Regions from separate parts of the Bradyrhizobium sp. 61 genome, predicted to be linked through region 2. Evidence: predicted binding sites of a transcription regulator. Region 2 holds the regulator's gene; each other region holds the start of a gene.
The links. Region 2 encodes PhoB, which activates phosphate uptake and scavenging genes when phosphate is short. Its sites were predicted from a motif close to TGTCATNNANCTGTCAT; they were not measured.

Region 1 (7,412 bases), on a different contig from region 2:
TCGCAGCCCTCCTTGGCAAGAAAGGCGAGCTGATCGAGGGTCTCGACGCCCTCGGCGATGATCGACATTTCGAGGCCGTGGCCGAGATCGATCACGGCGCGGACGATAGCCGCCGATTGCGGGTTGCGGCCGAGATTCATGATGAAGGCGCGATCGATCTTGATCTTGTCGAACGGGAACGCCTGGAGATAGCTCAGCGAAGAGTAACCGCTGCCGAAATCGTCCATGGAGATGCGCACGCCGAGTGCCTTCAGCCGGCGCAGCAGTGCAAGACCCCGATCAAAATCCTCGATCAGCACGCCTTCGGTGATTTCCAGCTCGAGCCGGCCGGGTGCGAGGCCCGTCTCGATCAGGATTGAATGGACCAGCCCGACCACGTCGCCGTGCATGAACTGCGCCGGCGACAAATTGACCGCGACCTGGAGCGGCTTCGGCCAGGACGCCGCCTCGCGGCAGGCCTCGCGCAGAATCCACTCGCCCATCTCGACGATCAGGCCGCTCTCCTCCGCGATCGGGATGAACTCGGCCGGCGAGACCTGGCCGCGCACCGGATGCTGCCAGCGCGCCAGCGCTTCGAAGCCGATGATCTCGCTCTCGGCGACGCTGTGGCGCGCGATGCCCTGCGGCTGGAACGCGAGCGACAATTCGCCGTTCTTGATCGCTTTCGACAGGTCCTGGTGCAGCACGCGGCGGTCGCGGATCTGCTGGTCCATCTCCGGCTGGTAAAGGCCGATCGTGCCGCGCGACTTCTGCTTGGCGCGGAACAGCGCCGCGCCGGCATTGGCCAGCAGCGATGCGCCGTCGGCACCATTATGCGGGAAGATCGACATGCCGGTGGTGACGCCGGCGCGGACCGCCCGGCCGTCGATCTGAAATTCCTGGGCAACGGCCTCGCCGAGCTGCTGCGCCAGCGCAAGGCCCGCCTCCGGCTGCTTGCCGTCGATGATGAGGCCGAACTCGTCGCCGGACAGGCGCGCCACCACGCCGCCGCGCGCGGAATCCTGAAGCCGCTGGGCCACCTCGATCAAGAGCTTGTCGCCGAGCGCATGACCGAAGACGTCGTTGACCTCCTTGAGGCCGTCGAGGTCGAGGCAGAGCACGGCGAACTCCTCGCTGGTGCCTTCGCAGGCCTCGATCATCTGGGTCAGCGCCTGAAGGAAGGCGGCGCGGTTCGGCAAATCGGTGAGGCCGTCGTGATAGGCCATGTGCGCCATGCGCGACTCGGTCTGCCGGCGGTCGGTGACGTCTTCGTGGGTCTTGATCAGATATTGCGGCTCGCCGGCATCGCTGAGCACGGTCGCCCGCCGGGTCAGGAACAGCCGTAGGCCGTCCTTGGTGGAGATCGGGTGCTCCTCGGTGATCATCCCGCGCTTCTTGATCGCGGCCTCGTCGCGCGCGATGATCAGCTTGGCTTCCTTGGGATTGAAGATGTCGGACGCGGTGAGGCCCGTGGCTTCCTCGCGCCTGCGGTTGAGGATCGTCTCCGCGCTGCGATTGGCGAGCAGGTAGCGGCCGTCCTTGACCTGCTCCACGATCAGCGCCACCGGAATGTTGTCGACCACGAGCTCCAGGAACTTCTTCGTACTCTCTAGCTCCTGCGACAGCGAGCGGCGGTCGGTGATATCCTCGAACACGAGCATCAGGAATTCGGGCTTGTTGCTCTCGTCGCGGACCACGATCCGGATCGAGGCAACCATGCGCCGTTCACCGGCGCGGTCGACCTCGAATTCATTGCGGAACTGGCCGTCCGGCGAATTCAGTGCCGCCTTGTCGGCCGCCTCGATGCTGGCCGTCGAGATGGGCGCGAACAGCTCCCGCGCATTCTTGCCGACGGCGTGGTCGCGCGAGAACCCCCAGAACCGTTCATAGGCGCTGTTGGCGAAGATGTAGCGACCGTCCTCGATGTTCTTCGCGGCGACGCAGGCCGGCACGTGGTCCAGCACGGTTTCCAGGAATTGCTTGGTGGAGGCGAGCTGCCGTGACAGCTTGCGCTGATCGCTGACGTCCAGATGCGTCGCGACCGAGCCGCCGTTCGGCAACACAAAATATTTCACCAGGATGGCGCGGCCATCAGGCAGTTCGGTGATCAGGCCGTTGGGGCTCGCCGCCTTCTCGTAGAACTCATCGTCGGAGACACCGCCGAGGACGTCGCGCTTGCGCCTGAGTTCGAGGATGTCGTAGCCGGTCATCCCGGTCCACAGATCCGAGCGCGCCAGGCCGTAGATCTCGAGATAGCGGTCGTTGCAGAACATGATGCGTCGTTGCGCATCCGTCATCACCACGCCCTGGTTGAGATTGTTCATGGCGGAGGAGACGAAGGCGTTGCGCCGCAGCTGCAAGCGCTTGGTGCGGCGCAGCGAAGAATGGATCCACAGCGCGATGGCGGCCAGGAACGCACAGACGACGATGCCGCCGATCAGCGCTTCCCAGACCAAATTGGGATCGAGTTTGCCTGGCGGCGCGAAGCTGTCCGAGAGCGCAAAGGCGCGCGCAGGCGCGACCGCGCTGCCCAGGCACACGACGGCCTGCACAGCAATCGGAAGCGTGCTGCCCACGTGCCAGTTCTTCTCAGCCATCAGCCACCCGCGCTTTCAACGTCGGATTGTCTGGCTTCACGGGTTTGGATCGGGTAAACGCCTGTACGCGCAACAGAAAAATGTGACGCCAAATACGGCAATTGCCCTGACATGATAAATGCTTCCTTAATGGAAAACGGCCCGGTGCCGTGGTTCTCAGGCCTGATGCCACCGATGCTTTCAATGGATACACTGCACAACCATGGATAGGGTCGATTGCGTCGTCATCGGAGCCGGCGTGGTCGGGCTCGCGGTGGCTCGAAAGCTTGCCCAGGCCGGGCGCGAGGTGATCGTGCTCGAGGAAGCCGAGGCCATCGGCACCATCACCTCCTCGCGCAACAGCGAGGTGATCCATGCCGGGATCTATTACCGCGCCGGCAGCTGGATGGCGCGCATGTGCGTCAGCGGCAAGCACGAGCTGTACCGCTACTGCGGCGAGCGCGGCATCCCGCACAAGAACTGCGGCAAGCTGATCGTCGCGACCAGCGCCAAGGAGACCGAGAAGCTGCAATCGATCAAGGCGCATGCCGAGGCCAATGGCGTGCTCGACATGCAGCTGCTCACCGGCGAGGCCGCACGCGCGCTGGAGCCGGCGCTCGCCTGCGATGCCGCGCTGCTCTCGCCATCGACCGGCATCATCGACAGCCACGCCTACATGCTCTCGCTGCGCGGCGAGGCCGAGGCAGCCGGCGCGGCCTTTGCGTTTCACACCCCGCTGATCCGCGCCAAGGCAGTCGGCGATGCGATCGAGATCGAGGCCGGCGGCGAAGCGCCGATGACGCTGCAATGCGGCCTGCTCGTCAACGCCGCCGGGCTCTCGGCGACAACGGTCGCACGCCACATCGACGGCATGCCGATCGACCGGATTCCACCGGCCTATCTCGCCAAGGGAAATTATTTCAGCTGCAACGCCAGGGCACCGTTCTCGCACCTGATCTATCCGGTGCCCGAGCCAGGCGGGCTCGGCGTGCATCTGACACTGGACATGGCCGGGCAGGCACGCTTCGGCCCCGACGTCGAGTGGATCGAGACGATCAATTACGAGGTCGATCCATCACGCGCCGAGCGCTTCTATCCGGCGATCCGGAGATACTGGCCGACGCTGCCCGACGGCGCGCTGATGCCGAGCTATTCAGGCATTCGCCCGAAGATCGTGCCGCCGGCGGTGGCCACGCAGGATTTTCTGATGCAGGGCCCGCGCGATCACGGCGTCGAAGGCCTGATCAACCTGTTCGGCATCGAATCGCCGGGACTGACGTCATCGCTCGCGATCGCGGATCACGTCGCCGAGCTCGCAGGCATCTAGGGGATTTTCCATCGGAGCGGAAAGGCTCCAAGTGCCGCGCAAATAACTTTGCACGCTGCGCACCTTCATGCAGGGATGAGCGCAATAGCTCTCACCCCTGCATGAAAGGGTAAGTTCAACTCTACACTGTTACAGGGGTTACTAGTGGAGCGTGTCGCCGGTGTGCTTCAAACGCTCGATCTGGTCCTTGACCATCAACTTCCGTCGCTTCAACTCAACAATTTGCAGGTCGTCTGTTGAAAGGTGCACGAGAGCTTCGTGCAATTCGTTTTCGAGCGTTTTGTGCTTCCGTTCCAATTCAACCAGATGTGCCTGAATTGTCATTCGAAACCTCCTCGGTAGGGGGAAACCTTGGATTCGATCCGGACAAACAAGTGTACATCACCGATTCGTTCTGTCGATATGTATCCGTCGTCGCAGCGTCATTTTTGAAAATTCATATGTAACGAATCGTGAGTAAGGAACCACGCTGGAAAAATCCATGATATCAACGTGCTTGCGCAACGCCGCAACGAATCGTCGAAATATCTTGCGAGAGTTCGGTGAGCGGCGGCCCGAGATCGCTTGCGATCACGGCGCGCAAGGACGATAATTTCCACAGGGCATCCACAGCCTTGAATCTCACGCCCATCGGGTTTTCGGCCACCGCGAACATGACCAATGAAGACGAGCGTGAGCTCGAAGCCGAGCTCACCCGGTTGCAGCAAGAACACCGAGATCTCGACGCCGCGATCGATGCGATGCATCAATCGCCTGCCCCCGACCTGTTGCGGTTACAACGGTTGAAGAAGCGCAAGCTGTTGTTGCGCGACCGTATCGCGTTCATCGAAGACCAGATCACGCCGGACATCATCGCCTGAGCCGCGAGGCCCTTTTCGTGGCAGCTCGCCGCATCCGAATCCGCTTGACTCGAAAAGAACAAAATAGGAACATTTGGGTATCCCACCGCCCCAGGAAACGCCCAGGAACCCCCGAGGACAACGCAGATGTCGGCAACAGCCCTTCTCGACAACAGCCATTATGAACAGGCCTGCGACCAGGCGATCGCGATGTGCGACGGCAATCTGCGCAGCACCATCAAGGCCCTGATCATGGCCAACGAATATCTGGAAGCAGAGCTGGAAGAATTACAGGCGGCGATTTCAGCCGGCTGCATTCCCGAGACCGCACGCAGCAAAGTGCGGGGCAACAGCAGCGCCGCCTGAGTTCAACATCGGAGCAACGCCATGTCGGATGTGACCTACTACGTTGCAATGCCCTTCCTGATCGATGCCGACGGATCGCCTGTCGCGGGCGCCGCGGAGGAATGCCAGAGCTCGGCGGCCGCGTTGCGGCGCGCCGAGATCCTGGCGCACGGTGCCGGCCATATCGGCGCGGTTGCGTTCAGTCGCAGCGGCGATCCCATGACCGGCGAATTCGGCGACGCCACGCTGCTGCGTAAATTCGGCAACGTGCCGGAAGATCTGGCCACGCTGTAAGGGTTGTTGCTTGAGCATGATCTCCGCGCAACGCGGTCCGCATTTGTCGCGAAGATCGTGCCCTAGTTGCTGACCAGCCTGATCAGCGGCTCGTGCCGCCGGTGCGCCTTGCGCACATACATGGCGGCATCAGCCTCCTCCAGCGCGCGGCCTGCATCGGACTGCGCCCCCAGCAGCGCGACACCTGCGGAGGCGCCCGCGGTCACGCGCTGACCGCGAAAGGCAAACGACAATTCGTCGATCGCCTGCTCGAAGGTCGCGGCCTTCGCCTTGGCGTCGGTCTCGCTGAGATTCCAGAGCAGCAGCGCGAACTCGTCGCCGCCAAGCCGGCCGACCACGTCCGAGGCGCGGACCTGCCGCGTCAGGGTGGCCGCAATCGCCTTGAGCACCTCGTCTCCGGCGGCATGGCCGAAGGAATCGTTGATCGGCTTCAGGCGATCGACGTCGAGGACGATCAGCGCGCCGCTGGCGCGGTAGCGCTTCATGTAGGCGATGGCGCGCGCGAGCTCGCGCTCGAAGCCGCGCCGGTTCGGAATCTCGAGCAGGAAATCGGTGTCGGCCGCAGCTTCCAGTTCCGCAACCCTCCGCTCCGCCTCCTTGAGCTTGCTCCGCAAGCCGCGGATGGTCGCCCTGGTGTCGTCGGCGGCCGACGCTCCGCGCCGCGCCGGCTTGGCCGAGCGCTTCGCCAGCCGCCTGGGGGCGGCTTTGGAGCGGCTGGCGCTGGCTTTCCGGCCCTTTTTGGCCTTCGCAGCGCTTGCCCTTTTTGGTTTCTTCATGGGCATCCTGCTCAATGAAGGCTTGCGGGGATTCACCAAGACAGGATAGTGCATTCCCTTCTCCTTGCCACCGCCTTGCGAGCCACCGGCCGGAACCGTTAATCTGGCCTATCTTTCTGTTTTCCGAGCACAATTGACGTCATGACCGCGCCGATCGCCATCATCATGGGAAGCCAGTCGGACTGGGAGACGATGCGGCATGCCGCCGACACGCTCGCAGCGCTCGGCGTTGCTGCCGAGACCCGCATCGTTTCGGCACACCGCACCCCCGACCGGCTGTTTGCATTCGCCAAGGGCGCCAAGGCGGCAGGCTACAAGGTCATCATCGCCGGCGCGGGCGGCGCTGCGCATCTGCCCGGCATGGCGGCGGCGCTGACGGAACTGCCCGTGTTCGGCGTTCCCGTCGAATCCAGGACGCTCAAGGGGATCGATTCGCTCTATTCGATCGTGCAGATGCCCGCGGGCATCCCGGTCGGCACCCTCGCCATCGGCAAGGCCGGCGCGATCAACGCGGCGCTGCTTGCGGCTTCAGTGCTCGCATTGTCCGACCCGGCCCTGGCCGACCGTCTCGCCGCCTGGCGCAAGGCACAGACCGAGGCGGTTGCGGAGCGCCCGGAGGACAAGGCGTGACTGACGCAAAGCAGGTGAAGCTGAAGCCCGGCGACACCATCGGAATCCTCGGCGGCGGACAATTGGGGCGGATGCTCGCCATGGCTGCGGCGCGGCTCGGCCTGCGCTGCCAGGTATTCTCGCCCGATCCGGACTCGCCCGCCTTCGACGTCGTGCTGAACGCGACCTGCGCCGAATATGCCGACGTCGAAGCGCTCGAGCTGTTCGCCAACGACGTCGACGTCATCACCTACGAATTCGAGAACGTGCCGTCTGCCGCCGCGATGGTGCTGGACGCGCGCCGCCCGGTGCTGCCCAACCGCAAGATCCTCGAGACCACCCAGGACCGGCTCGCCGAGAAGGATTTCGTGACGCGGCTCGGCATCGGCACCGCGGCCTATGCCGACGTCACCTCGGTCTCCTCGCTGCGCGAGGCGATCGCCCGGATCGGCCTTCCGGCCGTGCTGAAGACCCGCCGCTTCGGCTATGACGGCAAGGGCCAGGCCATCATCCGCGAGGGCGACGACATCGCCAAGGTCTGGACCAGCCTCGCCACCAAATCGGCGATCCTCGAAGCCTTCATCCCGTACGAGCGCGAGATCTCCGTGATTGCGGCGCGCTCGGCGACGGGCCAGGTCGAGTGCTTCGACGTCACCGAGAACGAGCA
Region 2 (7,412 bases):
ATTGCTCCGCCTGTTCGAGAACCTGATCGAGAACGCGCTCAAATACGGGGCGTCGGGCGGACGTGTCATCGTGTCGCTGGCCGCGGCGGCAGCCACTGATGGAACTCAGGAAATCCGGGTCATGGTCCGCGATTTCGGCCCCGGCATCGCGCCCGAGCATCTGCCGCGACTGACCGAGCGGTTCTACCGGGTCGACGTCGGCGACAGCCGCTCGCAGGGCGGGACGGGGCTCGGATTATCGCTGGTGAAACATATTCTTAACCGCCATCGCGGCCGGCTTTTGATCGAGAGCGTGCCCAAGCAGGGCGCCGTTTTCACGGCCTGTTTTCCCCAAGCGAAGACCGCGGCTTCAACCTGATATTCAAGCGATTTCAATCGCTTGTCCGTGTCATCCAGCTGTCACGAAACCTTCGTAAAAGCACAGCCGACCGCTCCTAAAGGGGCGGCACGGGGAGCGCGATCGGGCGCGGATGGCGCTTCGCTCCCCTGTATGGAGACCACCATGAATTTCATCAAAACTATCGTCGCTGCCGGCTTGGTCGCCGCATCGGCGACGGCGGCGTTTGCTGCCGATATCACGGGTGCCGGTGCGACGTTCCCGTTCCCGATCTATTCCAAGTGGGCTGACGCCTACAAGAAGGAGACCGGCAACGGTCTGAACTACCAATCGATCGGCTCCGGCGGCGGCATCAAGCAGATCCAGGCCAAGACCGTGACCTTCGGCGCCAGCGACGCGCCGCTCAAGGCCGAGCAGCTCGAAAAGGACGGCCTCGTCCAGTGGCCGATGGTGATGGGCGCCATCGTTCCGGTCGTGAACATCGAGGGCGTGAAGCCCGGCGAGTTGGTGTTCGACGGCGAGACCCTGGCCAGCATCTATCTCGGCAAGATCACCAAGTGGGATGACGCCGCGATCAAGAAGCTCAATCCGAACGTGAAGCTGCCGTCGGACGCGATCACCGTGGTCCGCCGCTCGGATGGTTCGGGCACCACCTTCAACTTCACCAACTATCTCGCCAAGGCCAGCGCGGACTGGAAGAGCAAGGTCGGTGAGGGCACCGCGGTCGAGTGGCCGGTCGGCGTCGGCGCCAAGGGCAACGAAGGCGTGTCGGGCAACATCAGCCAGACCAAGAACTCGATCGGCTACGTCGAGTACGCCTATGCCAAGCAGAACAAGCTGACCTACACCGGCCTCGTCAACAAGGCCGGCAAGCCGGTGCAGCCGACGGTCGAAGCCTTCCAGGCGGCCGCTTCCAACGCCGACTGGGCCAAGGCTCCCGGCTACTACGTCATCCTGACCGACCAGCCCGGCGACAAGTCCTGGCCGATCACGGCGGCGACCTTCATCCTCATGCACAAGGATGCCACCGACAAGGCAGCCTCGCAGGAAGCCATCAAGTTCTTCCGCTGGGCCTTCAAGAGCGGCGGCAAGGCGGCTGAAGAGCTCGACTACATCCCGATGCCGGACCCGGTCGTCCAGCTGATCGAGAAGACCTGGGCTGCCGAGATCAAGAGCTAAGCGCTCTGTCGGACTGGGCGCCGGGATCTCACAAGACCTCCGCTCCGGATCGGCCTCGCGCCGCATCCGGAGCGCAAGACCAACAACAAGACCGACAACAAGCGCATATCAAACGGGCACAGGGGATCGGCGTGGCAGAGATGGCCGTTCAGAGCGATGTAATCGACGACGCCGGACCGTATGACCGCGCCAAGGCCTTGGGCGCCTTCAAGCTCGGCGACCTCACCTTCTACTGGATCACGCGGCTGTCCGCGATCTCGGTGCTGCTCATCCTCGGTGGCATCATCATCTCGCTGATCGTCGGCGCGTTCCCGGCGATGAAGGAATACGGCTTCGCCTTCCTGTGGACGCAGCGCTGGGCGCCGTCGGCAGATCCGCCTGTGCTCGGCGCGCTCGGCCCGATCTACGGCACGCTCATCACCTCCTTCATCGCGATGGCGATCGCCATTCCGGTCGGTCTCGGCATTGCGATCTTTCTGACCGAGCTCTGCCCGCAATGGGCGCGCCGCCCGATCGGCATGGCGATCGAGCTGCTCGCCGGCATTCCCTCGATCATCTACGGCATGTGGGGCTTCTTCGTGCTCGGCCCGTTCCTGGCCAACACGTTCCAGCCCTTCATGATCAAGATCTTCGACGGCGTCCCCGTGCTGGGCGCGATCTTCGCAGGCCCGCCGTCCTATCTCAGCCTGTTCAACGCGGCGCTGATCCTCGCCATCATGGTGCTGCCCTTCATCACCTCGATCTCGGTCGACGTGTTCAAGACGGTGCCGCCGGTGCTCAAGGAAGCCGCCTACGGCGTCGGCTGCACCACCTGGGAAGTCGTGCGCAGCGTGGTGATCCCCTACACCCGCGTCGGCGTCATCGGCGGTGTCATGCTGGCGCTCGGCCGCGCGCTCGGCGAGACCATGGCGGTGACCTTCATCATCGGCAACTCGTTCCGCATCTCGTCGTCGATCTTCGCCCCGGGCACCACGATCTCGGCGGCGATCGCATCGGAGTTCGCCGAGAGCGACGGCCTGCACCAGTCCGGCCTGATCCTGCTCGGCCTGCTGCTGTTCGTGCTGACATTCTTCGTGCTCGCGGCTGCACGGTTGATGCTGATGCGTCTTGAAAAGAAGGCGGGGAAGTAACATGAACCCGATCTACGCACGCCGCCGCCGCATGGACATCGTCATCCGTGTGCTCTGCCTGGCTGCCGCTGCCTTCGGCGTCACATGGCTCGCGCTGATCCTGATGACGCTGCTCTACAACGGCATTGCCGGCCTGAACCTGGAGCTCTTCGTTGCGGACACGCCGCCTCCGGGCTCGACCGAGGGCGGCCTGCGCAACGCCATCGTGGGTTCGATCATCATGACCGTGCTCGGCGTCGGCATCGGCGCGCCGCTCGGCCTGTTCGCCGGCACCTATCTCGCCGAGTACGGCCGCAACGACCGCCTGACCTCGGTGATCCGCTTCATCAACGACATCCTGCTCTCGGCGCCCTCGATCATCATCGGCCTGTTCATCTATGGTGCGGTGGTGGTGCCGATGCGCGGCTTCTCGGCGATTGCCGGCGCACTCGCACTCGCGGTCATCGTCATCCCGGTGGTGCTGCGTACCACCGAGGACATGCTGCTGCTGGTGCCGAACGCACTGCGTGAGGCGGCCTCGGCGCTCGGCCTGCCGCGCTCGCTGGTGATCAAGCGCATCGCCTATCGCGCGGCGCGCTCGGGCCTCATCACCGGCGTGATGCTGGCCACCGCCCGCGTCGCCGGCGAGACCGCGCCGCTGCTCTTCACCGCGCTGTCGAACCAGTTCTTCAGCCTGGGTCTGAACAAGACGATGGCGAACCTGCCGGTCACCATCAACAATTTCGTGCAGAGCCCCTACGCCTACTGGAAGCAGCTCGCCTGGAGCGGCGCGCTGCTCATCACCCTGACCGTTCTTGCCCTGAATATTGGCGCGCGCATTCTGAGCGCCGAGAGGACCGCAAAATGAGTGATCTTTCCGTATCGATGAGCGCGGCCGGTGGTTTGCCGCAGGCGCCGGTGCTGCCCGAAGCTCCGGCCAAGGTGACGGTGCGCAACCTCAATTTCTACTACGGCGAGCAGCACGCGCTGAAGAACATCAATCTGGCGCTCGGCACCAACCGCGTCACGGCGTTCATCGGCCCGTCGGGCTGCGGCAAGTCGACCCTGCTGCGCATCTTCAATCGGATGTACGACCTCTATCCGGGCCAGCGCGTCACCGGTCAGCTCATGCTCGACCAGACCAACGTCCTCGACCCCAAGCTGGACCTCAATCTGCTGCGCGCCCGCGTCGGCATGGTGTTCCAGAAGCCGACGCCGTTCCCGATGACGATCTACGAGAACATCGCCTTCGGCATCCGCCTTTACGAGAAGATCTCGAAGTCCGAGATGGACGACCGCGTCGAGAACGCGCTGCGCGGCGGCGCGCTGTGGAACGAGGTCAAGGACAAGCTCAACGCCTCCGGCCTGTCGCTCTCCGGCGGCCAGCAGCAGCGCCTCTGCATCGCCCGCACGGTCGCGGTGCGGCCCGAGGTGATCTTGTTCGACGAGCCCTGCTCGGCGCTCGACCCGATCTCGACCGCCAAGGTCGAGGAGCTGATCCAGGAGCTGTCCGAGAACTACACGATCGCGATCGTCACCCACAACATGCAGCAGGCGGCGCGCGTCTCCGACAAGACCGCCTTCATGTATCTCGGCGAACTGATCGAGTTCGACGACACCAGCAAGATCTTCACGTCGCCGACCGACCGGCGCACGCAGGATTACATCACCGGCCGGTTCGGCTGAGGAGACGGAACATGGGTTCTGAACATACCGCAAAGGCCTTCGATACCGACCTCCAGGAGCTCACGCGCCTGGTCGCCGAGATGGGCGGCATCGCCGAGCGCATGATCGTCGATTCCGTCGACGCGCTGATCCGCCGCGACGTCGCGCTCGGCCAGCGCGTGGTCACCATCGACGCCGAGCTCGACGCGCTCCAGAAGAAGATCGAGGAGCGCGCCGTGCTCACCATCGCGCGCCGCCAGCCGATGGCGGTGGATCTGCGCGAGATCGTCGGCGCCATGCGCGTCGCCACCGATCTCGAGCGGATCGGCGACCTCGCCAAGAACATGGGCAAGCGCGTCGCGGCGCTGGAGACGGATTTCCATCCGCTCAAGCTGTTCCGCGGCCTGGAGCACATGACCGACCTCGTGCAGCAACAGGTCAAGTCGGTGCTGGATGCCTATGCCGCGCACGATCTGCCGGCGGCGATGGCGGTGTGGAAGGGCGACGAGGAAGTCGACGCCATCTGCACCTCGCTGTTCCGCGAGCTCCTCACCTACATGATGGAGGATCCGCGCAACATCTCGTTCTGCATCCATCTGATGTTCTGCGCCAAGAACATCGAGCGCATCGGCGACCACGCCACCAACATCGCCGAGACCGTGTTCTACATGATCGAGGGCCAGGCGATCACCGACAAGCGGCCGAAGGGCGACATGACGACCTTCGCCACGACGGTCCCGAACACTTAAGGAGCGACGAACACCATGGGCGCACGCATTATGGTGGTTGAGGACGAGGAAGCTCTCACCGAGCTTCTCCGCTACAACCTCGAAGGCGACGGCTATGACGTCGAGACGGTGATGCGCGGCGACGATGCCGACACCCGCCTCAAGGAGCATATCCCCGATTTGATCGTGCTCGACTGGATGCTGCCGGGCCTCTCCGGCATTGAGCTGTGCCGGCGGCTGCGCACCCGGCCCGAGACCAAGCAGCTCCCGATCATCATGCTCACCGCGCGTGGCGAGGAGAGCGAGCGGGTGCGGGGTCTTGCGACCGGCGCCGACGACTACATCGTCAAGCCGTTCTCGGTGCCGGAGCTGCTGGCACGCGTGAAGGGCCTGCTCAGGCGCGCCAGCCCGGAGCGGCTCGCCACCGTGCTCGCCTATGGCGACATCGAGCTCGACCGCGACAAGCGCCGCGTGGCGCGCTCGGGCCGGCCGATCGATCTCGGCCCGACCGAATATCGCCTGCTGGAGTTCTTCCTGGAGCATCCCGGCCGCGTGTTCTCGCGCGAGCAGTTGCTCGACAGCGTCTGGGGCCGTGACATCTACATCGACGAGCGCACCGTCGACGTCCATATCGGGCGCCTGCGCAAGCTGCTCAATCTCGGCCGCGAGCAGGATCCGATCCGCACCGTCCGCGGCGCGGGCTACGCACTGGACGATCGCTTTGCGAAGGCGGAGCAGGCGTAAGCTCGGTGAGCTGCGGCCACATTCTCGGTGTCGTCCCGGACAAGCGCAAGCGCGGGTCCGGGACACCCAAAGCGATCGGTTATTGTGTGAAAAGGTAACTCCGAGTCCCCGTAGCCACATCTTGCGGTGGTTAAGGGTCCCGGATCTGCGCGTGCTCAAGGCGCGCTTGTCCGGGACGACATCGGATTTGTTGAGCCGCCATCGTGTGACGGCTCCTTTCTGAGCTCAGAACGACTTCAGCGCGGACCCGGCTTCGCCGGCGCGCGCCGGCGATCGGCCGCGGGCTGATACGCCACGCGCGAGTGCTGGGCGCAGTAGGGCAGGCCGGAGAGCGCCTTGCCGCCGCAGAAGAAGAAATCCGGGCTCGAGGGATCGCCGACCGGCCAGTGGCAGGTGGCCTCGTTCAGCTCCAGCAGCGACAGCCGCTGGCTCATCGGCACGACGTTGTCGTAGGTGACCGGTTCGGCCTCGACCTCGACTTCGAAGGCTTGCGCCAGCGCGGTGTTGCCGCGTGCGATCGGACGGGTCACCCTCATCATGTGCTGGGCGGGGCGCGCCTTGCGCGGCCGCGGCGCTGCCGATGAAGGGCTCTTGGCGCGGCCCGACAGGCCGAGCCGGTGCACTTTGCCGATCACGGCATTGCGGGTCACATTGCCGAGTTCAGCGGCGATCTGGCTGGCCGAAAGTCCGGCCTCCCAGAGCTTTTTCAGCTGCTCGACGCGATCATCCGACCAGGTCAAAACGGTCATTGCACCCTTTCCTTCGCCGGCGCCTGCCATCCTGGCGGCCGCACGGCGAATGCCTAAGCTTCGAAAAACCCGTGCCGCCAGAATCCCTTAAGGCTCGCCGGGCGCACCAGATGCGCCCGAACGCTTACGCCGGTACATGAGGACTTAGAGGATCAGAACTGCTGCACGAGATGTCGTATCTGACAAGCCAAACGCTACAATATGGCGTGACTCACGCGCAAGAGTCCGCCGACTCGCTTCCACATGTTCCGTGGCGGAAACACGCAAAATCGCCACCGCAAGACTACGGATTCTGCGTTTCGCGAGGCTTTCCGGGCGGCATTGACACCGGTTTCACCAGGCATAAGATAGTCAGGCGTGCCGCCCTTAAAAGGCGGCACGTTTCGTTTTCCGAGCCGGTCAATGGTGCGTTGCGCAATGCACGCTCACGCCGTCCGCAACATTCAAGTGATCGTCATGACTAACAGCGCAGCGCCGCATTTGCTCCCCGTTTTCGCCAGGTCCGACCTCGGTTTCGAGCGCGGCGAAGGCTGCTGGCTGATTGCGACCAATGGCGATCGCTATCTCGATTTCACCTCGGGCGTGGCGGTGAATGCGCTCGGCCATGCTCATCCTGCGTTGGTCAAGGCGTTGCAGGAGCAGGCCACCAAACTCTGGCACATGTCGAACCTGTTCCAGAGCCCGGACGGCGAGAAGCTCGCCGCGCGTCTGTGCAATGAAAGCTTCGCGGACTTCGTGTTCTTCTGCAATTCCGGCGCCGAAGCGCTGGAAGGTGTGATCAAGCTGGTCCGCCATCATCACTTCTCCAAGGGTCATCCGGAACGGTACCGCATCGTCACCTTCGAAGGCGCCTTCCACGGCCGCACGCTGGCAACGCTCGCCGCGACCGGTTCGGCAAAAT
Region 3 (7,412 bases), on a different contig from region 2:
TCACCGGATTGGGATCGCGGATCGCAGCCTTGAGCAGGCCCTTGTAGTCCGCTGCGGAGAACGGCGCGACCACCTTGAGACCCGGGACGTTGGAATACCAGGACGAGTAGTCCTGGCTGTGCTGGGCGGCGACACGCGCGGCGGCGCCGTTCGGGCCGCGGAACACGATCGAGCAGCCCATCTGGCCGCCGGACATGTAGAGCGTCTTGGCCGCCGAGTTGATGATCTGGTCGATCGCCTGCATGGCGAAGTTGAAGGTCATGAACTCGACGATCGGCTTCAGCCCGGTCATGGCAGCGCCGACGCCGATGCCGGCAAAGCCGTGCTCGGTGATCGGCGTGTCGATGACGCGCTTGGCGCCGAACTCCTGTAGCAGGCCCTGGGTCACTTTGTAGGCGCCCTGATATTCAGCGACTTCCTCGCCCATCACGAAGACGTCGGCGTCGCGGCGCATTTCTTCGGCCATGGCGTCGCGCAACGCTTCGCGGATGGTCTGCGTCACCATCGCGGTGCCGGCGGGCACTTCCGGATCGGGCTCGGCAACGACCTGAGGGGCAGCCGCAGCCTTCGGCGCCGAGATCATCGGCTTGCCTTCGCCGACCGGCGAGCGGGATTCGGCGACTTCCTGCGCGACGCTCGGCGGCGGCGCGGCCGGCACCTTGGCTAGATCGGCGGCCGTCTCGCCATCGGCGAGAATGGTCGCGATCGGCGTGTTGACGGCAACGTCGGCGGTGCCCTCGGGGATCAGGATCTTGCCGAGCGTACCTTCATCGGTCGCCTCGACCTCCATGGTCGCCTTGTCGGTCTCGATCTCGGCGATGACGTCGCCAGACTTGATCGTCTCGCCCTCTTTCTTCAGCCACTTGGCAAGGTTGCCCTTCTCCATCGTGGGTGACAACGCGGGCATCAGCACCTGAATTGGCATATCGACTCCAAAAGAAAGCTTGCGCGCGTTCAGCGATAAATGTCGGTCCAGAGCTCGGCGGCATCCGGCTCGGGATCATGCTGGGCGAAGTCGGCGGACGCATTGACGATGTCGCGGACCTCGGCGTCGATCGTCTTGAGATCGGCCTCGCTCACCTTGGCCGCGAGCAGGCGGTTGCGCACCTGCTCGATCGGGTCCTGGTCGTGGCGGACTTTTTCGACCTCTTCGCGCGTTCTGTACTTGGCGGGGTCGGACATCGAGTGGCCGCGATAGCGGTAGGTCTGCATCTCCAGAATGAAGGGGCCCTTGCCGGCACGGCACCAGGCCGCCGCCTCCTCGCCCGCGGCCTTCACGGCGCGGACGTCCATGCCGTCGACCTGCATGCCGGGGATGTTGAAGGACGCGCCGCGCTTGGAGAAATCCTGCTGCGCCGAAGCACGCGACACCGAGGTGCCCATGGCGTAGCGGTTGTTCTCGATGACGTAGATCACCGGCAGCTTCCAGAGCTCCGCCATGTTGAAGCTCTCATAGACTTGGCCCTGGTTGGCCGCGCCGTCGCCGAAATAGGTGACGCTGACATTGTCGTTACCACGATAATGGTTGGCGAAGGCCAGACCCGTGCCGAGCGAGACCTGGGCGCCGACGATGCCGTGGCCGCCGTAGAAGTGCTTCTCCTTGCTGAACATGTGCATGGAGCCGCCCTTGCCCTTGGAATAGCCGCCGCGCCGGCCGGTGAGCTCGGCCATGACGCCGTTGGCCTCCATGCCGGTGGCAAGCATATGACCGTGGTCGCGATAGCCGGTGATGACCTGATCGCCCTGCTTCAGGGCCATCTGCATGCCGACCACCACGGCCTCTTGGCCGATATAGAGGTGGCAGAAGCCGCCGATCGCGCCCATGCCGTAGAGCTGGCCGGCCTTTTCCTCGAACCGCCGGATCAGGAGCATGTCGCGGAGCGCCTTGAGCTCCTGCTCTCTGGTGAATTCCGGGGGCGAACCGCCGTCGGTCTTGTCCTGTGGAGTGCTTGCGGCGGCTTTCTTGGGTGCGGCCATGGGAATTCCGGGTCAGAGAAAACTTCAGCCCTCTCTAACCCAAGTCAAACGCCCTTGGAAAGGACCGCGGCGGCATGGCGCGACTTTCATTATGCCGCACTGCAACGTGGCCGAAACTTTGCAAAACCTTTGGCGCCGATCGGGCAACTTTAGCTCACCGGTCAGCGAAGGGAACGTGAGCGGCCAACGCAGAGAAATCGGACGCGCTGTTTTGTATCCGAAATCCCACGCGCGTCCGATTCGCTGTGCCGGCCTTACCAGCCCAACTCGCGCAAATACGCCGCACGGGCGGCAACGCCGGTATGCGTGAAGTCGCTGAAGACCCCATCGACGCCGAGCCGGTAGAATTTGAGATATTCAAGGCTCGGGTCGCCGCGATAGTCGGCGGCAAGATACTTCTTCTCGTTCCGAAACGTGAAGACATGGACGAAAAGACCGAGCTTGTGCGCGTCCGCGACAAGGCTGGTCGCGTCCTGCGTCGAAGCCTCCGGCGTCGATCCCTTGTAGGGCGTGCCGTCGGCGTTGCTGTCCTTCCACGGCGCGATCTTGAGCGGAACGATATAGGCCTTCCACGGACCGATGCCCTCGGCATAGGTCTTGATCTCGGCAAGCCCCTCGGGCGTCAGCATCGCATCGTACAAGCGCGCATCGCCCGCAACCGTCCAGTCGAACGGGCGCGAATTCGTGATGTTGTTGAGGAGAACCTTGCCGGTTTTGAAGTCGATTCCGTTGCCGTCGACGAGTTGGACCTGCCGCGTCTGGAGGCCGTGGCTGCGCATATATTTCAGGCTGCCGGGTTCGAAGCTCTGGACCAGGATGGGAGCGTCCTTGGTGTTGAGGCCGTTATCCCCGATGATCTTGATCAGGGCATCCTCGAGCGGACGGCTGCCGGCCGCGCCGCAGCCATTGGCGATCGCCTGGGCATTGTTCCAGGTCGGGTTCTTGGTTTCGGGATAGACGAGGATGGTCCGCCCGGGCTCCTTGCTCTTGACCTTGGCGATGTCGATGACGTCCTGGAAGCTGATGATCGGGAGCTTTCCGTTGAAGACTTTCGGCCGTTCGTTGGCCGCGTCATAGGTGGTGCCGCCGATCCATTGCTTCAGCTCGGCCATGGTGAAATCGCTGATCGACCAATCGTTGGTATGATCCTCGCCGTCCACGATCAGCGACTTCAGCACCGATTTGGGATCGGCCGGATCGCTGAGATCCGTCAGGTAGTCGGCAGGCACGCCGGTGGCCGACGGGGCCTTGACGCGCACACCGGGCACGGTGCGCTTGCGGGCAGCGACGGCCGCATTGGTCTTCGCCACCTCGGCAATGTTGGTGTTGTCGCTCAGCCAGGGGTTATGACGCACGACCAGAACGCAATCCTTGGTCAGGTGCAAATCCTCTTCGAGCGCATCGGTCCCGAGCGCCGCGGCGAGGTCGTACGACGCCTCGGTCTCTTCAGGTACCAGGCCCGGCAGGCCGCGGTGTCCAAGGACCAGTGGCGCCTTTCCATCGATGGTCAGGAAGGGCTTGGCGCCAGCTGGCGCCGGGCCGGACTGTGCAACTGCCATCGACAAGGGCAGAACCGCCGCGCCGAACAGCATCGCTGCGACACCCATTGTCCGTCCTGAACGACTGTTCCGCATCACCAATCCTCCGTCTTTGCCCGGCATCGCTTCGAATGCCGCAGGCGCCGAACCGAATACGGTCGGCGCTGTCGTATTGTCTCAAGACTCTGACAGACGGATGACGACGGAGAGGGCAGCGCAAGGTTGCGCCGCCCTCTCCTGCCCGATCAGATCTTGCCCCATCAGATCTTGCCCGATCAGAAGAAGCCAAGCTTCTTCGGGCTGTAGCTGACCAGGAGATTCTTGGTCTGCTGGTAGTGATCGAGCATCATCTTGTGGGTCTCGCGACCGACGCCCGACTGCTTGTAGCCGCCGAACGCGGCATGCGCGGGATACGCATGGTAGCAGTTGGTCCAGACCCGGCCGGCCTGGATGGCCCGGCCGAAGCGGTAGCAGCGGTTGGCATCGCGACTCCAGACGCCGGCTCCCAGGCCATAGAGCGTGTCGTTGGCGATCGCGAGCGCTTCGTCATCGGTCTTGAAGGTCGTGACCGAGACGACGGGACCAAAGATCTCCTCCTGGAAGATTCGCATCTTGTTGTGGCCCTCGAACACCGTCGGCTGGACGTAGAAGCCGCCGGACAGATCGCCGCCGAGCTCGGCACGACCGCCGCCGGCCAGCACCTTGGCACCCTCCTGCTTGCCGATGTCGATATAGGAGAGGATCTTGGCCAGCTGCTCGCTAGATGCCTGCGCGCCGATCATGGTGTCGGCCGCACGCGGGTCGCCCTGCTTGATCGCGGCGACGCGCTTCAGCGCCCGCTCCATGAAGCGGTCGTAGATATCGGCGTGGACCAGCGCCCGGCTCGGACAGGTGCAGACCTCGCCCTGGTTCAGCGCAAACATCACAAAACCTTCTATCGCCTTGTCGAAGAAGTCGTCGTCCTCGGCGGTGACGTCGTTGAAGAAGATGTTCGGCGACTTGCCGCCGAGCTCCAGCGTGACCGGGATCAGGTTCTGGCTGGCATATTGCATGATCAGCCGGCCCGTCGTGGTCTCGCCGGTGAAGGCGATTTTCGCGATCCGCGGGCTGGACGCGAGCGGCTTGCCGGCTTCGAGGCCAAAGCCATTGACGATGTTGAGAACGCCGGGCGGCAGGAGATCGCCGATGATCTCGGCCCAGACCATGATCGAGGCCGGGGTCTGCTCGGCGGGCTTGAGCACGACGCAATTACCGGCGGCGAGCGCCGGCGCGAGCTTCCAGCAGGCCATCAGCAGCGGGAAGTTCCAGGGGATGATCTGGCCGACCACGCCGAGCGGCTCGTGGAAATGATAGGCGATGGTGTCGTGGTCGATCTCGCCGATCGAGCCTTCCTGTGCGCGCACCACACCGGCGAAATAGCGGAAATGATCGATCGCGAGTGGCAGGTCGGCGGCGCGGGTCTCGCGGATCGGCTTGCCGTTGTCCCAGGTCTCGGCAACCGCAAGGCGCTCCAGGTTCTCCTCCATCCGGTCGGCGATCCGGTTCAGGATCGCGGCGCGCTCGGCGACGCTGGTGCGTCCCCAGGCGCCCTTGGCGGCGTGCGCCGCATCGAGGGCGGCCTCGACGTCCTGCGCATCGGAACGCGCGATCTTGCAGACGATCTGGCCGTTCACCGGCGAGGCGTTGTCAAAATACTTGCCGGAGATTGGCGCGACGAATTTGCCGCCGATGAAATTGTCATAGCGTTCGGCGAAGGGATGCTGGGTGACGCCGAGGAATTCCACCTTGTTCATTGATCACTCCCGATGTTTGCTGTTTGCGCAATTCGTCGCGTGTTCACGACTTGCGCCAACGATGTCGCGGGAGCGTTTTCCTGTCAGCCCGGGCGTGAGCGATGGCCGGGGTAACCTGTCGCAGTTCTGCGACAGTCGTGGGCGAGGCAGGGGCCCTCAGTGCTTCAGCTCGAACCGCTTGAGCTTCCTGTGCAGCGTGGCGCGGCTGACGCCGAGGGCTTTGGCGGCGGCCGAAACATTGCCGCCCGCGCGCAGCAGCGCCCGCTGCAGCACCGCGCGCTGGCCGCTCGCAAGATGGTCATGCGCGGGTTCGCCGCCGAGGAGGTCAGCCGCGGGCACCGGCTGCAAGGGACGGCCGGGCGCAATCCCGAGTCCCACCCGCGCGGACCGGGTCGCGCCGACCACGAGATCATCCACATCGACCGCGACGAGGCCGCCGGCCTGGCCGTCCGCGCCTTGGGTCAGCACGATGCGGGCATGGGCGAAGGCGCGACGAAACAGATCAGCCTCGATGCGCCTCGCCGCCTCACCTGCCGCGAGCGCGATCAGATTGGAAAACGCATCGGTCCGGTCGGCGCGGCAGGAGGAGACGTCGAGCACGCCCGCAAACGCCGCCTCGTGGTCGTAGATCGGAACGGCGGTGCAGCTCAGAAGCGTGTTGCGGGTGAAAAAATGCTGGTCGCGGTCGATCGTCAGCGGGCGCTGCTCGACGACGCAGGTGCCGATGCCGTTGGTGCCTTCATGCTCCTCGCTCCAGAGCGCGCCGGTCCACAGGCCCCAGGATTGGAACGTCGCATCGTCCACCGCTGTGCCGCGGCGGTCGACCGGCACGCCCGCACCGTCGGCGAGCAGCACGCAGCAGCCGCTCGCGCCGACCGCCAGATAGAGCCGGTCCATCGCGCCTTGCGCGGCGGCGAGCAACGGCGCGACGCGCTCGCGCGCATGCCGCAACTCGACATCACTCAGCCGCATCGGCGCGCTGCGGCCGGCAGGATCGAGATGATGCAATCGGGACGAACGGCGCCATGAGGCCACCAGCGCGGAGCGCGCGGCCTGGCCTGACGCAATGGCGGCCTCGACGCGGGCCGCGTGATGCCGGGACATTGGCCCATTCATCACTGTTTCCTCCGGGTGGCAGTCTAGGCTGCGCCGGCATGGCCCGGTTGATCTGCGTCAACTCAGGCAGACGGCGGCAGAAGCCATGGGGCCGTTGCTGCGTTGCCGTCAAGGCGGCAGCCCGGTTCCAAGCCTAAGACTTTCGGTAGAATTGCTACACTGTCGCGGGATTTCGGCAGCGGCTTTCAATGCCGGTTTCGAATGCTGCGGAAAGCGCTACTTCGCCGGGATCATCCGAACGAGATCGTGCGGATTGACATAGTCGAGCTGATAGCGCGCCCGCTCGTCCAGCATGTCAGGATCGATCCGCGACGTCCGCAGCAGCGACACGCGCTGTTCGCTCTTCGCGCGCTCGCGCTTGAGCTGGGCCAGCTCGCTCGTCAGCGCGATGATCTCCTGGTCGAGTTCCTGGCGGGCGTTGAGACCGTATTTGCCTGTGTAGGCGTTGACGCCGAAATAGCCGACGATAGCGGCCGCCATCGCATAGAGGGCAAGGCCGGTCAGGATCGATTTCAGGCGCGCGCGGGAGACCATCTTGGGAAGATGCGGCAGGTTGGTTAAGGGAGTGCTAATCGCCCCCCTTCGCGTTCTAATCCATACCCCCCGCCGTCATGCCCGGCCTTGTGCCGGGCATCCACGTTCTTCGTCACCACGAGCCAAGACGTGGATGGCCGGGACAAGCCCGGCCATGACGAAGAAAAACCTCAGCCGTGGTGCTTGGCCACGTGGGCAGCAAACGCGTCGACATAGGCCTGGAGGACGGGCTTCAGAGATTCCTTGGTCAGGTTCCCCTCCGCATCGAAGGCATCGCCGACCGCGTTCAGATAGGTCTCGGGCTGCTGCAGGATCGGGCCGGCAATGCCCGGCAGGATGTTCTGCAGCGTCTTGGCGGCGCTGACGCCGCCGAGCGGGCCCGGCGAGTTCGAGATGATGCCGACCGGCTTGCCGTTGAACGAGCTCTTGCCATAGGGGCGCGAAGCGACGTCGA
Region 4 (7,412 bases), on a different contig from region 2:
GATCGACAGCGTCTCGCCCAGCGCCTTCAGATAGACCGGCAGCGAGGAACCAGGATCGGGCGGGATCATCATCAGGCTGATCCAGCCGAGCTGGCTCAGCCCTGCAAGGAATCGCGACGGCGAGAAGTCGAGATCGACGAGGCCGTAAACCAGGATCGCAAACGCCGCGACGATCATCGCCGGCATCGCGAGCCGCGCCGAGGCGGGCCGGTCGAACACATCGGGATAGCGCGCGCGAAGCTCTCGCGGGTCGACCTCCTGCGGCCTCGTCACGTCCGTGCCTCCTTGCCGAACAGACGGCCGCGCAGCCAGCCCGTGGTGATGTCGATGATGAAGACCGTGATGATGATGGTGAGCAGGATGGCACTGACGTCGGAGTAATAGAACTTGCGGATGGCGACGACAAGCTCCTGGCCGATGCCGCCGGCACCGACGAAGCCCATGACCGAGGCCTCGCGGACGTTGATCTCGAAGCGGAGCAGCGCATAGCTGGCATAGCCCGCGGTCACCTGCGGCACCACGGCGAAGCGCATGCATGAGAGCCAGCTCGCGCCGGTCGAGCGGATGCCTTCGACCGGCTTCATGTCGGCATTCTCGACGATCTCGGAGAACAGTTTGCCGAGCGCGCCGGTGGAGTGGATCGCGATCGCGAGCACGCCGGCCATCGGCCCGAGGCCGAAGGCGATCACGAAGATCAGCGCGAAGACGATGCCCGGCACGGTGCGGGCGAATTCGAGCAGGCGACGCACCACGAAGCGCAGCCAGGGCGACGGCGAGGTGTTCTCGGCCGCGAAGAAATTCAAGGCGAAGGCCAAGGTCGCGCCGATCAGCGTGCCGACGTAGGAGATCAGCAGCGTCTCGCCCAGCATCTTCAGCCATTTGCGCCAGCCCCACAGCCACTCGCCGGCATCGGTCCAGACCCGCTGGCCGCTATCGAGCGTGAGGATGCGGTCGAAATAGCTGATGAAATTGCCGAAATGGGCAAAGAAGGTGCGCAGGTTCACTTCCGCGCCGATCGCGGCAAGAAACAGCGCTGCGGCAAAGATCGCGACCCCCAACAGGAGTCGGAGCCGCTTGCGCGCGACCGCCTGGCGATAGGCCGCGTTGAGCACGGCGAGCTGCTGCTCGGGGAGGATCGAAACCGCGACGGTCATCTGGCCAGGAAAGGTGGTCGATCAAAGAGAAAGAGCCGGGTCCATCGACCCGGCTCCAGTGCTATCGTCCCGAAACTCAGGACGCCTTCTTCTTACGCAGTGCATCGACGAACTTGATCAGCTCGATCGTGCCATCCCAGTCCTTGGTGGTGGCGGGATGAAAACCCTTCTTCTGGCCGTCCTGGAGGCGATCGAAGGCCGCCTTGTCCTTGGCCGGCGCGTCGAAGAACGCCTTGGCGATCGCCGCCTTGGCATCTTCCGGCAGGTCGGAATTGTAGGCGTAGGGGCCGTTGATGATCGGCGCCGACTTGTGGATGATGCGGAAATCGTCCTTCTTCATCGGCGAGCCGTCGGCGTTCTTCAGCATGCCCTTGGTCAGCATCTGCGCCAGCGTCGAATCGTCATCGCTGGTCCACTGGTTGGCCGCAACGTCGACCGTGCCCTGCGCCAGCGCCAGGATCGCGTTCTCGTGACTGCCGGTGAAGACGACCTTGCTGAAATAGGTGTCGGCATCCGTGATGCCCATCTTGTCGAGCTCGAAGCGCGGCACGTTGTTGCCGGAGGTCGAGTTCGGATCGACGAGGCCGAGGTTCTTGCCCTTGAGCTGATCGACGCTCTTGTAGGGGCTGCTCGCCTTGACGAAGAACACCGAGTAGTAGCCGGTCGAACCGTCGGCGTTGATGTCGTTGGCGAAGGCATCGGTCTTGACGCCGGTCAGGCGGGCGCGGGCGAACGACGCCGAGCCGTAGCTGGCGATATGGATGTTGCCGGCGCGCTGGCCCTCGATGACGGCGGCGTAGTCGTTGGCGATGCGCAGCGTGACCTTCACGCCCAATTCCTTGGAGAGATAGTTCATGAACGGCGCCCAGCGCTCGGTCACGCCCGAGGCGTTTTCCGCCGGAATGACCGCGAAGGTCAGTTCGGGATATTTGGCTTTCCAGTCGTCGGCGGAGGCCGAGGTCGTGAACGCGAGCGCGGCGGCGCCGGCAAGAACGAGTCTGCGAGTGATCATGATACCCTCTTCATCGGTTGGGGTCGGTTGACGCAAAAATTGGCAACTACAGGCGCAGCTCAGGCGGCCGCGGCCGTTCCGAGCGCCGGCACGCCCTCAGGCGCCGGCACGGGGATTCCGCCCATGACGTCGGAGGCTTCGAGATCGTAGAGCTCGCGCGCGACGTGATCGGTCAACTCGGCCGGCGCGCCGTCGAACACCACGCGACCCTGCGCCATGCCGATCAGGCGGTCGCAATAGGTGCGGGCGAGATCGAGCGAATGCAGGTTGCAGAGCACGGTGATGCCGAAATGCTTGTTGATGCGCAGCAGCGCATCCATCACGATCTTCGTGTTCCGCGGGTCGAGCGAGGCGATCGGCTCGTCGGCGAGGATGATGTCGGGCTCCTGCACCAGCGCGCGGGCGATCGCAACACGCTGCTGCTGGCCGCCGGAGAGCTGGTCGGCACGCTGGGCGGCGAGCGAGGCGATATCGAACTGTTCGAGCGCCGACATCGCCAACGCCTTGTCGTGCTCGGGCCATGTCTGCGTCAGCGAGCGCCAGGCCGGCATCGTGGCAAGACGCCCCATCAGGACGTTGGTGAGCACATCGAGCCGGCCGACCAGGTTGAACTGCTGGAAAATCATCGCCGAGCGCGCCCGCCACTGCCGCAATTCCTTGCCGCGCAGCGCGGTGACGTCGAGGCCGTCGAACAGGATGCGGCCCTGCGTCGGCGTCGCCAGGCGATTGATCATGCGCAGCATGGTCGACTTGCCGGCGCCGGAACGCCCGATCACACCGACGAAGCCGCCGGGGGAGATTTTAAACGAAGCGTCGTCCACCGCGGCTTTTGCGCCGAAGCGGCACGTCAGACCTTCAACCACCAGCATAGAGGGCTCCAGAGTAGCTGGCTGCCACCGCTAACGCTGGCACTTGACACTTGTGTGACACCGGCGTTGCGGTGCGGCGATCCTACACACCTCCTCCCCTGTCATCGCATCGTCATGACGTTGTCATCAGGCCGCTCGAAGAGGTACGCCCGCCCTCGACCTATCGGATGCAGCATGGCCGGCAAAACGCTCTCGGTTCAACCGACCATCGACCCTTCGGCGAAGCTGCATGAGACCAGGCTCGGCACCTATACCGAAGTCGGCGCGCGCACGATCCTCACTGAAGTCACGATGGGCGATTACTCCTATGTCGTGAACGACGCCCAGATCACCTACACCACCATCGGAAAATTCTGCTCGATCGCGGCGATGACCCGCATCAATCCCGGCAATCATCCGATGCATCGCGCCACGCAGGCGCATTTCACCTATCGTTCCAGCGCCTATTTCGAAGGCGAGAGCGACGACACCGAGTTCTTCGACTGGCGGCGCCAGCATCACGTCCATATTGGCCACGATGTCTGGATCGGCCATGGCGCGATCGTGCTGCCCGGCCGCAACATCGGCACCGGCGCGGTGATCGCGGCCGGCGCCATCGTCACCAAGGACGTGCCGGCCTACACCATCGTCGCCGGCAATCCGGCGCGCATCGTCCGACGGCGGTTCTCGGAAGACGTCGCCGGACGGCTGGCCCGGCTCGCCTGGTGGGACTGGGATCACGACAAATTGCGTGAAGCACTGCCCGATTTCCGCAAGCTCGGGATTGAAGATTTCCTCTCGGCATATGAAGCACGGGCAAGCTCCCTCACCCGTTCTCCTGCCAGCAAACGAAGCGCGGTCGCGTGACAGACATCTTCCTTGAGGGCGGCCGGGCCCTGATCGGCTCCGAGCTCGTCGAAACTTCCATTCTGGTGTCCGGCGCGGACATTGCGCAGGTCGATGCCTCTCGCGGCCGGACGCGACTGGCGATCGATGCGCGCAACCTGCTGGTGCTGCCCGGCATCGTCGATCTGCATGGCGATGCCTTCGAGCGCCAGATGATGCCGCGCGCCGGCGTCGACTTCCCGATCGACGTCGCGCTCGCCGACAGTGACCGCCAGGCGATCAGCAACGGCATCACCACGGTGTTTCACGCCACGACCTGCTCATGGGAGCCGGGCCTGCGCAGCGCCGGCAATGCGCGCGCCCTAATGGAGGCGATCGAGCGGCAGCGCCCGCAATTCGCCGCCGACACCCGTTTCCACCTGCGGCACGAGACCTACAATCTCGATGCAGAGGCCGAGATCGGCCAGTGGCTCGCCGAGGGCCGCGTCGACCTGTTCGCCTTCAACGACCACATGGACGGCACCGTTGCCGACATGGCCAAGCCGCGCAAGCGCAACCGCATGGTCGAGCGCACCGGCCTCTCGGGCGAGGAATTCGACCGGCTGGTGGAGCGTGTGCTTTCGCGCGCCAGTGAAGTGCCGGCTTCTGTGTCGCGGCTTGCCGCGACTGCTCGCGCGGCCGAGGTGCGGATGCTCTCGCACGACGATGCGACACCGGCGATGCGGCAGGAGTTTCGCGAGCTGGGCGCTGACATCGCGGAGTTTCCGATCAACGAGGAGACCGCGCGAGCGGCCGCGTCCGCCGGCGATGCCATCGTCTACGGTGCGCCGAATGTCGTGCGCGGTGGCAGCCATACCGGCTGGACCCGAGCATCCGACATGATCGCGAAGGGGCTCTGCTCGGTGCTGGCGTCGGACTATTATTATCCCGCGCAGCTGCTTGCCGCGTTCCGCCTCGTCGCCGACGGCGTGCTGCCGCTGACCGAGGCGTGGAACCTGGTGTCCGCGGGACCGGCCCGCGCGACCGGCCTTGCCGATCGCGGCGTGCTCGCGGAAGGACGCCGCGCCGACATGCTGCTGGTCGACGACAGCGTGCCGCTGCGGCCGCGGCTGATCGCGGTGGTATCAGGCGGAAAGCTCGTGCATCTCACCGATGCGACGCGACTGCTCGCTGCTGCGGCGACGCCGCGCGAGGCTGTTGTTGCGGCCTGAACCGGTTATGCTCGGGCGATGACAGATTTTCCCCGCTACGCGATCTATTTTGCCGCCGGCGCCGACAGCGCCCTCACCCGCTTCGGCGCCGAGCTGCTCGGCTACGATGTCTACACCGGCGACGAGGCGTCGTTCCCTGCCGACGCATCGCGTGTTGCGCCGGACTGGCGCGACGTCACGGCCGATCCCCGCAAATACGGTTTCCACGGCACGCTGAAGGCGCCGATGGCGCTGGCGCCCGGCAGGACTGAAGCCGAGTTCGTCGCAGCCTGCGCGGCCTTTGCCGGCAAGGCGCGGCCGATGCCGTCAATCCGTCCGGTCGTCGACTCCATCAGCGGCTTCATCGCGGTGATTCCGACCGAGCCCGTGGGCGCGCTCCAGCAACTTGCCGCCGATTGCGTCCGCGAATTCGACGACTTCCGCGCGCCCATGACGGCGGAAGACCGCGCGCGGCGCAAGCCCGACAAGCTCACTGAGCGGCAGCGCGACTATCTCGACCGCTGGGGTTACCCTTACGTGATGGAAGAATTCCGCTTCCACATGACGCTGACGGGACGGCTGGATGCGGAGCGGCGCGGGCCGATCCTGGAGATGTTGCGCGCGAGGTTTTCGGCGCTCGGTCTCGAGACGCTGGCGATCGACCGGATCGCGCTGTTCAAGCAGGATGATGCCAGGGCGCGCTTCCGCTTTGTCGGCGAGTGGGCGTTGGCGAAGTAGGCCTCAGCGCCAGCTCGCGAGATTGAAGGCGAGCGCCACGGCGCCAACCAGAATGAGGCTGGTCGCCCAGATTGCATCCAGATTGAACCAGCTTCGCGAGACGAACCTCAATCCCAGATAGCGGTAGACCAGCCACGCCAGACACCCGCCGGCACTGACCATGGCGACAACGTGCACCAGGGACACCAGCACCGCCATCCCGAGACTTGTCTTCAGAAGGCTTGCCTTCATCAGTGCGCCCGCCGCCTCATGGCCGGCATCGAGTTCGAACGCCTGGCAGAGCCCGAGATAGATCGGCACGAGCATCAAGGCCGCGCCGTGAGCAATGGCAACGGCGAATGACCAGAGCGCCAATTGCGTTGGCGGAATTCGTGCCAGCGTGCGCGGATGGCGCCGCTCGATCAGCCGATAGACGCCGAAGCCGATGACGAGAAGACTCGCGCCGAGCTGGATCGAACGCTGCCACTCGGCCAGCACGAGCAGGAACGCGAATGGCAGCAGCACGAGAAGTGTTGCCAGGAGATGACCGGCCGCCAGAGCCCACAACGCGCGGAACAGCTCGCGCGGGCTCTTGTCCATGAGCCCGGCCGAAACGGCGAGCGGCCATCCCATTCCCGGATTGACGCCGTGATAGAGACCGCTCGCAACAAGAGCGAGCCACAGCCAGCCGTGCTGCCAGCCTAGGCCGACGGGTAGCAAAAGGAGTCCGTCGAACAATCGCCGCCCTCCAGCCTGATCTGGTGCGCGCGATATCCGTCGGGGAAGCTCACGAAATAGTCCTTGGCGAGCTCGAGGCCGCCGTCGCGACCTGCATTGGCCATGACTTCCACGCCCGGAACTCCATCGGGATAAAATTGGTCATCCCAGGTGGAATACAGCGAATTGGTCCAGTACACGCGCTTGCCGTCGCGGCTGATCTCGACCATCTGCGGACCGGCCGCAAATGCCTTGCCGTTCGGATGGGGCGTGCGGCGCGCGATGCCGCCGATGTGAACCGAGCCCGCAAGCTTCGGCTTTCGCGGATCACTCACATCGTACTGGCGCATTTCACCGGTGCCCCAGCACGAGACATAGAGAAACCGGTCATCCATCGACAGGTCGATGTCGGTCACCAGCGGCGGCACGGCGCCAAATCCCTGCAGCAGCGGCGGGAGCTGCTCCTTTGGCGCGGGCTCGGGCGGAATCGTCGCCGTCTTCTCCGCATGGAATTTTCCGCCTTCGCGCCACCAGGTCCAGATCGATGCTTCGAGGTTGGTGGTGTCGACCACAACGCCAACGAAGCCGTATTCGCGAACCGGATCGTGCGCGGGCCGCACCTCCAGCGCCATCTGATGATTGGCGCCGAGGTCGATGGTCTGCACGTTGCGACGGGCGCGGAGATCCCAGAAGTGGAGACGATGGCCATATTTGTTCGCCAGCAGATCTTCCGCGACGATCCCGTTCTCGAACTGCGGCGGCAACGCCCATTCGCTCGTCACCATGTAGTCGCGCGGCAGGTTCCACCAGAAATCATAGTGCAGCGTCTGCGGACCGCGGTCGATCTCCCACCGTCCAAGGACCTCGAACGTCTCGCAATCCATGATGAAGACGCCTGGCGGCCCGTTGGTGCCGTCCTTGCCGCCGC

Region 1: a site for PhoB is predicted at 4,292-4,308, ahead of IVB46_RS16200 (DUF465 domain-containing protein). Genes of this name have one in related genera too.
Region 3: a site for PhoB is predicted at 3,701-3,717, ahead of IVB46_RS10830 (glycerophosphodiester phosphodiesterase family protein). Genes of this name have one in related genera too.
Region 4: a site for PhoB is predicted at 3,135-3,151, ahead of phnC (phosphonate ABC transporter ATP-binding protein). Genes of this name have one in related genera too.

Annotation. Positions count from the first base shown of each region.
Region 1 is NZ_JADPIU010000052.1:259,368-266,779, reverse strand. Features, by position in the region: gene IVB46_RS16210 (EAL domain-containing protein) at 1-2,576, opposite strand, end outside; gene IVB46_RS16205 (NAD(P)/FAD-dependent oxidoreductase) at 2,779-3,882, shown strand; gene IVB46_RS16200 (DUF465 domain-containing protein) at 4,024-4,206, opposite strand; gene IVB46_RS16195 (DUF465 domain-containing protein) at 4,536-4,742, shown strand; gene IVB46_RS16190 (hypothetical protein) at 4,869-5,087, shown strand; gene IVB46_RS16185 (hypothetical protein) at 5,109-5,360, shown strand; gene IVB46_RS16180 (GGDEF domain-containing protein) at 5,423-6,136, opposite strand; gene purE (5-(carboxyamino)imidazole ribonucleotide mutase) at 6,278-6,766, shown strand; gene IVB46_RS16170 (5-(carboxyamino)imidazole ribonucleotide synthase) at 6,763-7,412, shown strand, end outside.
Region 2 is NZ_JADPIU010000019.1:13,735-21,146, reverse strand. Features, by position in the region: gene IVB46_RS08400 (ATP-binding protein) at 1-358, shown strand, start outside; gene pstS (phosphate ABC transporter substrate-binding protein PstS) at 503-1,516, shown strand; gene pstC (phosphate ABC transporter permease subunit PstC) at 1,657-2,646, shown strand; gene pstA (phosphate ABC transporter permease PstA) at 2,648-3,493, shown strand; gene pstB (phosphate ABC transporter ATP-binding protein PstB) at 3,490-4,311, shown strand; gene phoU (phosphate signaling complex protein PhoU) at 4,323-5,039, shown strand; gene phoB (phosphate regulon transcriptional regulator PhoB) at 5,055-5,762, shown strand; gene IVB46_RS08365 (GcrA family cell cycle regulator) at 5,999-6,511, opposite strand; gene IVB46_RS08360 (aspartate aminotransferase family protein) at 6,968-7,412, shown strand, end outside.
Region 3 is NZ_JADPIU010000035.1:85,811-93,222, reverse strand. Features, by position in the region: gene IVB46_RS10840 (pyruvate dehydrogenase complex E1 component subunit beta) at 1-925, opposite strand, end outside; gene pdhA (pyruvate dehydrogenase (acetyl-transferring) E1 component subunit alpha) at 955-1,977, opposite strand; gene IVB46_RS10830 (glycerophosphodiester phosphodiesterase family protein) at 2,232-3,584, opposite strand; gene adh (aldehyde dehydrogenase) at 3,791-5,308, opposite strand; gene IVB46_RS10820 (helix-turn-helix domain-containing protein) at 5,465-6,424, opposite strand; gene IVB46_RS10815 (septum formation initiator family protein) at 6,641-6,958, opposite strand; gene IVB46_RS10810 (NAD(P)H-dependent oxidoreductase) at 7,129-7,412, opposite strand, start outside.
Region 4 is NZ_JADPIU010000075.1:183,257-190,668, forward strand. Features, by position in the region: gene phnE (phosphonate ABC transporter, permease protein PhnE) at 1-273, opposite strand, end outside; gene phnE (phosphonate ABC transporter, permease protein PhnE) at 270-1,154, opposite strand; gene phnD (phosphonate ABC transporter substrate-binding protein) at 1,231-2,166, opposite strand; gene phnC (phosphonate ABC transporter ATP-binding protein) at 2,226-3,035, opposite strand; gene IVB46_RS29345 (chloramphenicol acetyltransferase) at 3,210-3,881, shown strand; gene IVB46_RS29350 (alpha-D-ribose 1-methylphosphonate 5-triphosphate diphosphatase) at 3,878-5,071, shown strand; gene IVB46_RS29355 (DUF1045 domain-containing protein) at 5,090-5,788, shown strand; gene IVB46_RS29360 (hypothetical protein) at 5,792-6,400, opposite strand; gene IVB46_RS29365 (selenium-binding protein SBP56-related protein) at 6,469-7,412, opposite strand, start outside.